DNA from 4 places in the Brevibacillus sp. HB1.1 genome. Region 1 is predicted to be linked to each of the others. Evidence: riboswitches for the same ligand, from Rfam matches in the RefSeq annotation. Region 1 holds a riboswitch; each other region holds the start of a gene.
What was found. A riboswitch is a leader RNA that binds a small molecule or an ion and turns the genes downstream of it on or off. The one in region 1 is predicted to bind cobalamin.

Region 1 (2,196 bases):
GGACAACGTTTTGATGCGTGCTTTTTCATCCGCATTGATCTTTTTGCAATCGAGAAACTCGTTGATATCCCAACCGAAGATGTTGTAGTACGCTGCACCCGAGCCTTTGCGTTGCCCCATTTGATCTGCGTAGGAAAACGCATCTTCCAACAGCTTGAGAACGGGCATGACACCTTTTGCTGCGCCCTCGACGCCTTTGATCGGCTCTCCTCGTCCGCGGAGCTTGGACAAGTTCACGGCCACACCGCCGCCAATTTTGGATAGCTGCATACAAGTTCCCAAAATAAAGTTGATAGAGTTCAGTGAATCATCCATTTCGAGCAAGAAGCAGGAGACCATTTCTCCACGGCGGCTTTTGCCTGCATTCAGGAAGGTTGGTGTCGCTGGTTGCAAGCGTTGATCCATCATGGATACTGTCAAACGCTTAGCGAGCTCAAAGTCACCTTGTCCAAGGGACAGTGCCACAACGGCCACCCGGTCTGGATACTGCTCTAAGTACATCGATTTATCGTTCGTTTTCAACGCGTAATCTTTATAAAATTTGGAGATAGCCATGTACGAAGCAAATTGAAAATCAGCGTCATAGGCCAAACGGTACACTTCATCGACCTGCTCAACAGTGTATGTTTCATAGACGTTTTCATAGAAGTCATTCTCGATCAAATAGTCCATGCGCTCTTTGACACTGCCAAAAGTCATCGTATTGGACTGCACTTCTTCCATGAAGACCGCAACCGCTTCCCGATCCTTTTCCAGTTGATAAAATCCGTCATTGCCACGCTGCATCAGTTCGTTGTTCAATTCAATATGCCGCAATTGCTGCCACCCCACTCGTAAATTGTTCCACGTCACGGCCGGTACCGGACAGTTCAAATTTAGAAATCACCGGAACGCCATATTGGCTCGCGATCGTATCCGCGCTTTTGGCAAAGCTGGTTCCCCAGTTGCGGTTACCGCTGGCGGATACTCCCCGCAGATGGACATGATTTCGCTTCAGGAACGTCGCCACCTTCTCCGGCACTTGTCCGAATCCCGTCGTGTATGTTATCAAAATGAATGGCTCGTCTAGCACCATATCTTGATCAATTTCCACATGTGGCAAATTAATTTTGTTGACGAATCTTCGGACGTTTCCTGTTTTTGAATCATAAGCGATTAGCATGTCCCTCATCCTATCCCCTGCTATTTTTACTCTGTATGTATGTTATTTAGCCAAAGTAAAAGCGCATCCGACGTTTACATGCCGAATGCGCGTGATGACTTCCATCTAGCAATTCGCCAATACGAATTGCGCGCTCGAACACTTCCCTATCTCCCGTAGGTTAAACAGTGCAAGCGGTTAGGCAGGTCTCCTGGCTTTAGGATCATCGCTCCATTTTCACCTTCCCAATCCCTCAAGATCAGTGGCATTCTTTCGCAAATGGAACTCTCTCATTACAGTGGCGGGACCGCGTCGGATTCTCACCGACTTCCCTATTAAGTCTACCAAATCTGGCTGGTAAACACCTCACCGCATCAATATGTAGTTGGTAAAACTTACTTTACCTCAATATATCGTAGGAGTCAAGCTCAGTATGCGCTCTTTTCGAAAACTAACTATTCTCCTTTTTCGGCTATTGCCAATCTCTGGTTCTCGTTCATATAATAGATTTTGTGTGCGTTGGTTAGCGTTGGAAAGATTGGAGAGTAGCCCTCATGAAAAGCACCGACTATCAACCTGTCGTCATTCCTCGTTCTTACAGTAAAATCATGACTTATCAAGAGCGTGACTATCACATTTTTGTAAGTATACCTGCCGATCCCCCTCCGGAATCAGGCTTTCCCGTCATATATTTGCTAGATGGCAACTCTGTTTTTGCAACCATGACCGAAGCGATACGAATACAATCACGTGGCCCTGAACGAACTGGCGTGTATCCTGCTATCGTCGTCGGGATTGGGTATCCAACGGACGGTCCGTACCATCCTGCCCGTTTCTTTGATTACACGTATGAAGTTCCCGTCACAGAGCTTCCTGGCAACCCACAAGGAGCCGACTGGCCTCAGATGGGGGGAGCAGAGCAGTTCCTCACCTTTTTAGAGGAGGACCTCAAGCCGAGTATCGAAAACGACTTCCCCATCGATCGGACGCAACAATCGATTTTTGGACATTCGTTAGGTGGCTTGTTTGTCTTGCATGTACTTTTGTCGAGACCA
Region 2 (2,196 bases), on a different contig from region 1:
GGGAAAAACAAAGTAACGCCGAATGAAGAGGCGGCCATCGACTATAGCAAATGTATGGACATGCTCTATGCATACGGTCACTATTTCGTCATTAACATCAGCTCTCCGAATACCCCGAATCTGCGTGACTTGCAGGAGACAGAGAGCTTGCGTCATTTGGTGCGTGCAGTAAGGGAAAAGGCAACCGAAATGGAAGCACGTTCCATCAAGAAAAAGCCGATTTTGCTGAAAGTAGCACCAGACATGTCGGATGAGCACATGCGCGATGTTGTTCACGCTGCTGTTGAAGAAGGCATTGCCGGAATTATCGCTACCAATACGACACTGTCACGCGAGGCGGTTTCCGGACATCGTTTTGCCGAGGAAGCGGGCGGCTTGAGCGGAAGACCTCTTACGGAGCGTTCCACTGCTTGGGTGAAGGAGATTTATCAAGAAGTAGGAGACAAGGTACCCATCATCGGTGTCGGGGGCATTTATAACGGCGAAGACGCCTACGCGAAAATCCGAGCAGGAGCCAGTCTCGTTCAGGTGTATACGGGGATGATTTATCAAGGCCCAGGTATCGCCAAGCAAATTAACAAAAAGCTACTCAAGCTCATGCAGCGCGATGGTTTTAAACATATTAGTGAAGTAATTGGCGTAGACGCAAAAGAATAGATAGAACAAGTACGCATAGGTCGATGGCTCCGTTTGTAGTGGGGCATCGGCTTATGCGTTTTTGCTTATATTCTTCCGATTTATGTAGTGATCCGTTATAATGATGTGGGACAAACATGAATTGTCTGTCAACTTCATATGATCGGCGTTAGGTGCCTTTATGTGACGCATAAAGGGTAACAGGGAATCGGGTGAAAGTCCCGAGCGGTCCCGCCACTGTAACCAGGGAGCTCTCTTTGAGAAGGAAACCACTCATTTTTGTATGGGGAAGGACAAAGAGCGTATGGATCTGGAAGCCAGGAGACCTACCTAGTAGCCACACCCACAAAACCTTCGCGGAAAGGAGCGGTGAATACGAGGCAATGAGGCTGTATGTCAGTCTGTTGTTTTGTGTGCACATCTCGTCCATTGATGGATGGGATTTTTTTGTTTGTAGGAAAAGAACGAAAGTCAGTGAAGGAGGAAGGAACATGAATCGATCTCGTCTCGTATCTACTTGTTTGATGATCGCGGGCTTTGTCCTGTATTTCCTGCTCAATGAACCAGAGACAGGACATGCGATGCACATCATGGAAGGGTATTTGCCATTATCCTGGGCCTTATTTTGGTGGGCTGTCTTCTTGCCATTTTTTATTCTTGGGATTCGCTCGATTAACAAGATTGTAAAAGAACATCCCGAAATGAAGCTCCTTATTGGTGTTGCAGGAGCGTTTGCCTTTGTTTTATCTGCACTGAAAATCCCTTCAGTTACAGGCAGCAGCTCTCACCCGACTGGAACGGGCCTTGGCGCCATTATGTTTGGGCCTTTTGCGATGTCTGTGTTAGGGAGCATGGTGCTCTTGTTTCAAGCCTTGCTTTTGGCACATGGAGGTTTGACTACGCTAGGGGCAAATGCTGTATCCATGGCAGTAGTAGGACCACTGGTGGCATACGGAATCTATCGGGTGATCATGAAAGTGCGCGGAAGCCAGCGTCTGGCTGTTTTTGCGGCGGCTGCCTTGGCTGACCTCGCTACCTATGTGGTGACTTCGATTCAACTGGCACTCGCATTTCCAGCTGAATCTGGTGGAGTGTTGGCCTCGTTTGCCAAATTCGCAGGAATTTTTGCATTCACGCAAGTTCCGCTCGCAATCAGTGAAGGTCTGTTGACCGTTCTTGTTTGGAACTGGTTGTTATCTTACAACGCAAAAGAGCTTACACAGCTTCGTTTGCTCAAACGGGAGGAATCGCTGTGAAAAAAGGATGGAACTGGCTATTACTCTTGGGGGTAATCGTACTGGCGATTGTCCCACTGTTGCTGGTGCAGGATTCGGAATTTGGCGGCGCAGACGGCGTGGCGGAGGAAGCGATCAAGGAAATTGCTCCGAACTACGAACCGTGGTTCCAGCCGCTGATAGAACCGCCAGGGGGAGAGACGGAGAGCCTATTGTTTGCGGTGCAGGCGGCGTTGGGAGCGGGAGTGGTTGGCTACGCCGTGGGCTTATACAAAGGTCGGTTGGATAAGCGGAAAAAATGAACGGGCTGCAGCTTGATTCTCTC
Region 3 (2,196 bases), 780 kb from region 1:
GCATGTTCACAGGTGATACGGCAGGTGTACTCTATCCACAGCTTAAAAAGGATGGCATACACCTCGTGCTGCCATCTACTTCGCCGAATCAGTTTGACCCGGATGCCATGTTAGCGTCTCTAAGCCGTTTTGAAGCGCACAAGCTGAGTCGCATTTACTTTGGTCATTTTGGGATGTCAGAGCAGGTAGATGACGTGTACCGCCAAATACGCGAGTGGCTCCCCGTGTTTGTGGCGGAAGGAAAGACAGCGCTTGTTGCTGGACAATCATACGATGAGCTGTCTCTTACGTTATTTGAACGAGTTTCGGATCATCTACAGTCACAAGGAATCAGCAGTGACCACGAAGTATTCGAAGTACTCAAGCTCGATTTACAAGTATGCTCCATGGGCATTCTCGATTATTTGGACAAACGAGGGAAATAGCCTGCCAAAAGCTTTACATTTGCCTGAACCTTTTGTTCAGGCGTTTTTCATTTTTAGCAGGCAAGAAAGTATTGGCTTATGTGTTTGTCATTCTTTTTTCATCCAAGGAATGCTATGATGTAGGATGAGTCATGGACTGTGACAATTTCAAACGTAACAGCAAATAGGTGCCTCGTCTTTTTAACGAAAAGATCGGGTGAAAAGGGAAGTCGGTGAAAATCCGACGCGGTCCCGCCACTGTAAATCGGCTCGTTCCTCAGCCGTAAGCCAGGAGACCTGCCTGTTTGTTTTAGTGCCTGTTGCCTTCGCGGAAAGGATCGGCCTATTTCAGGAAGCAGACCATCCTGTCTGTTTGCCCTGAGGTGCCGACCCTTTGATTTCCGAATGGAAGCAAGGGTCGATTTTTTTATTGGAAGGAACAGTCAATCAGACATGCAGAAAGGAAGTTCTACATATGAAACGTTCATTGCGATTCATGATCCCACTACTAGTTGCGGCTAGCCTCGCAGGTTGTGCGGGTAACGATAACAGCCAGCCAGCACCAGGGGGACAAACAAGCGCACCGCAAGAGAATACGGCCGAGCAACCTGCAAAACAAACAACGTATCCATTGACCGTTAAGGATGCAACAGGAAAAGAAGTAACCTTTGCAAAAGCTCCTGAGCGAATCGTCTCTACATCACCTGCCGAGACAGAGATTTTGTTCGCATTAGGCTTGGAAGATCGGATCGTAGCTGTCTCAGACTATGATGATTATCCAGATGCGGCGAAGGCAAAACCGAAAATTGGCGGAGTCGTCAAACCAAATGAAGAAGCCATTCTCGCTCAAACGCCGGATATGGTCGTCGGTGGGATTTCGATGGAAAAGCCAGTGGCTGACAAGCTCAAATCTCTCGGAATGCCAGTCTATATTACCCATCCGACAAAGATGGATGACATCCTAAACAATGTTTTGGCGATGGGAGTTATCACGAACACACAGGAACAAGCCGAAAAAGTCGTCGCGCAAATGAAGAAAGACATCGCGTACGTTCAAGAAGCAGTGAAAAATGTAAAACCGGAAGAGAAGAAAAAGGTATACCTGGAATTTTCCCCAGGCTGGACAGTCGGAAAAGGCGAATTCATGGATGAACTCATCACCCTGGCTGGAGCAACAAACATTGCTTCCGACACCGAAGGGTGGAATCCGATCAGTGAAGAAAAGATTTTGCAAAACGATCCAGACGTCATTTTGTATGCGAGCGGAATTACCGATGAAAAGACTGGCATCAAGCTAGAGGATATGATCGCGAAGCGCAATGGCTGGGATAAAATGAAGGCGATTCGTGAAAAACAAATCTTTGGCATGGACCAAAATATTTTGTCTCGCCCTGGTCCGCGTATTACACAAGGCTTAATCGAAGTAGCCAAGGCGATTTACCCTGACTTGGTGAAATAAAATGAAGAAACGATTGTTCATATGGGGAGGAGTTAGTTGTCTCGTCCTTCTGGCATCAATAGTTATCAGCATCTCGATGGGGGCGGCACAACTCCCCATTTCGCAAGTATGGCTCATCCTGCTCCATCAAATCCCTGGCTTGTCTGAGTGGATCACCGTAACGTGGCCGGAGTCATCTGAGCAAATTGTCATGAAGGTTCGTTTTCCACGCGTTGTATTGGCTGTCTTGATTGGCGCCTGCTTGTCACTTGCGGGAGCGGGCTTTCAGGGCGTTTTGCGCAATCCGCTTGCAGATCCGTTTACGATGGGCGTGGCATCGGGTTCTGCTGTCGG
Region 4 (2,196 bases), on a different contig from region 1:
ACCAGTGACCTAAGAGGTACAGGAATTTGTTGAGTTTGAAGAGTGGGCGGCCATCTGGGCATGAGTACGGTATCGACCGGGCTCATGCCTTGCTCGATTATTTGTGGTTACATCGACAAAACCCCGCCATAAATCGGCTCTTTCTGCGTTTTTTGTCCCCAAGTGCGCGTTCCGTATTCGAAATGCCACCATTCTTTCGGATAGTTGACGAATCCGGCAGCCGTCATCAAATGATAAAGCAGTCGGCGATTGTCTCGAATTTCGATGTCTTTTTGCTTAGACTGTGCCAGCTCTTCATAATAGCGAGTGGAAGCCAGTTCACTGAAATCATCGAAGACGGTCCCCATCTCCAGCCAGCCATCAGGCCCTGCGATAGTTAGATCCACTGCACCGCCGGATAGGTGAGGGGACGGTTTGGAGAGGTCTGTTGTTGGATAAGCGACGAATTTGCTCAATTCTTCCGTGAGGGCGGGTCCTTCCTGCCAGCCTTGTAATAGCAAGGCTTCACGGAAACGATCATACAAGGATGCCTGTACCTCAAATGAGCGCCAGCCGTCCAACACGACGAGCTTGTAGCCAACAGGCAGTTGCGCGGCTGCCGTGGCGAGCTTGTGTGCTGCCCCTTCTCGCAAAAAGGCTTCTGGCTGTGTTCCGGCATAGCCCTTGTGGTAGTAGGCTGGATAGACTGTGATTTGAGCTGAAAGGGAAGAGAGGGGGATCATCGGTTCGCCGCATTCCTTGATCGGCAGTGGGCTGGGCAGGACCATGTCTGGTATTTTTGGAATCGGAGGAAATAGCATGACTGCACACCACTTTCGATTGTTTTGCCAATAGGGTAACGAAAAACATCAGGCATGTAAACGGTCATTATCTTAAATTTTCTGCTAATAGTCACCAGCGACGAATCAGCAGCTTTTGCTTGAATCCTCGGTAGCTTTTGCTATTATTAAAGCAAGTGCTTGTCAACGAAACGAACGACATTTACATATGGAAGAGAAACAGGTCCTTGTTTTTGCGAAACCGATTCGCAGGAGCAAGGTTAAAAGGGAAGTTTGGTGAAAAGCCAACGCGGTCCCGCCACTGTAAGAGAGTAGCTGTTCTTCAAGGCATCATGCCATCCACTGCCCATTCGGGAGCGGGAAGGAGAAGAAGAGCGATGATCCTCGAGCCAGGAGACCTGCCTGTTTTTATGTTTACACTGATTTCCTTCGGGTCAAAGGAAGAGGTGAGGATTGTTGCTTTTCAGCTATCCGCGCTTTGTTTTTCCTTACGTACTGGGGGAAACAGAGCGCTTTTTTTATGCTTCGGAAAGTATTTGGAGGAAACAGCGGAGTAAAATACGTCACTTTTTGAGGTGGTCACGATGGAGAAAAACGATAAGAAGCGAGGATTGACCCTCGTTTACACAGGAGACGGCAAAGGAAAAACGACAGCAGCAGTCGGGTTGGCTGTGCGGGCGACAGGGCGCGGGAAAAAGGTGCTGATGGTTCAATTCATCAAGTCGCCAGAGCGTACATACGGAGAAAAGATTATTTTCGATAAATTGGGCATTGAAATTGTGCAAATGGGCGTCGGCTTCACATGGACGAAAACACCGGAGGAGCATCGTCAGGCATTGAAAGAAGCTTGGGCGTTTGCGAGCGAAAAGCTTTCTTCCGGAGCGTACGATGTCGTCATTTTGGATGAGCTAAATAATGCATTGGCGATTGACCGCTTCCCGATTGATGATGTGTTGCCATTGTCCGATGTGTTGGAAGCGATTCAAAATAGGCCAAGTCATATTCACCTCGTGATTACGGGACGGGCCGCAAAGCAGGAGATTTTGGACATCGCAGATTTGGTGACAGAGATGAAGCCAATCAAGCATTACTACGATGAAGGGATTCCAGCTGTGCTGGGGGTAGAGTTTTGACAAGCGCAGGTGTAATAGAGAAGTACGGTCATGGCGGAGACTTGCTGACCGCAGCGCAGCGCTTTGGTCGAGAGCCCGGGCAGTTTCTGGATTACAGTGCCAATATTAATCCGCTGGGGATGCCAGCAAGCGTTCGTGAGATGCTGCTGGATTCGCTGGCTGCTGTAGCCCATTACCCAGACCCTGGACATCGTGTGTTTCGGCGTGCGCTGGCGAAGCGGCTGCAAGTGCCGGAGGAATGGTTGCTGCCTGCCAATGGTGCAGCGGAGGCGATGGCACTGGCC

Region 2: linked by a shared signal. The riboswitch ahead of HPY27_RS26155 (energy-coupling factor ABC transporter permease) and the one ahead of nrdI (class Ib ribonucleoside-diphosphate reductase assembly flavoprotein NrdI) in region 1 are both predicted to bind cobalamin.
Region 3: linked by a shared signal. The riboswitch ahead of HPY27_RS04170 (ABC transporter substrate-binding protein) and the one ahead of nrdI (class Ib ribonucleoside-diphosphate reductase assembly flavoprotein NrdI) in region 1 are both predicted to bind cobalamin.
Region 4: linked by a shared signal. The riboswitch ahead of cobO (cob(I)yrinic acid a,c-diamide adenosyltransferase) and the one ahead of nrdI (class Ib ribonucleoside-diphosphate reductase assembly flavoprotein NrdI) in region 1 are both predicted to bind cobalamin.

The regions. Positions count from the first base shown of each region.
Region 1 is NZ_JABMIV010000001.1:65,941-68,136, forward strand. It holds gene nrdE (class 1b ribonucleoside-diphosphate reductase subunit alpha) at 1-816, opposite strand, end outside; gene nrdI (class Ib ribonucleoside-diphosphate reductase assembly flavoprotein NrdI) at 803-1,162, opposite strand; cobalamin riboswitch at 1,326-1,525, opposite strand; gene HPY27_RS00305 (alpha/beta hydrolase) at 1,696-2,196, shown strand, end outside.
Region 2 is NZ_JABMIV010000013.1:123,897-126,092, forward strand. It holds gene HPY27_RS26150 (quinone-dependent dihydroorotate dehydrogenase) at 1-657, shown strand, start outside; cobalamin riboswitch at 791-984, shown strand; gene HPY27_RS26155 (energy-coupling factor ABC transporter permease) at 1,128-1,892, shown strand; gene HPY27_RS26160 (energy-coupling factor ABC transporter substrate-binding protein) at 1,889-2,173, shown strand; gene cbiQ (cobalt ECF transporter T component CbiQ) at 2,170-2,196, shown strand, end outside.
Region 3 is NZ_JABMIV010000001.1:843,066-845,261, reverse strand. It holds gene HPY27_RS04175 (MBL fold metallo-hydrolase) at 1-425, shown strand, start outside; cobalamin riboswitch at 574-723, shown strand; gene HPY27_RS04170 (ABC transporter substrate-binding protein) at 880-1,863, shown strand; gene HPY27_RS04165 (FecCD family ABC transporter permease) at 1,865-2,196, shown strand, end outside.
Region 4 is NZ_JABMIV010000005.1:147,694-149,889, forward strand. It holds gene HPY27_RS15440 (LeuA family protein) at 1-13, shown strand, start outside; gene HPY27_RS15445 (M15 family metallopeptidase) at 108-800, opposite strand; cobalamin riboswitch at 984-1,199, shown strand; gene cobO (cob(I)yrinic acid a,c-diamide adenosyltransferase) at 1,364-1,912, shown strand; gene cobD (threonine-phosphate decarboxylase CobD) at 1,909-2,196, shown strand, end outside.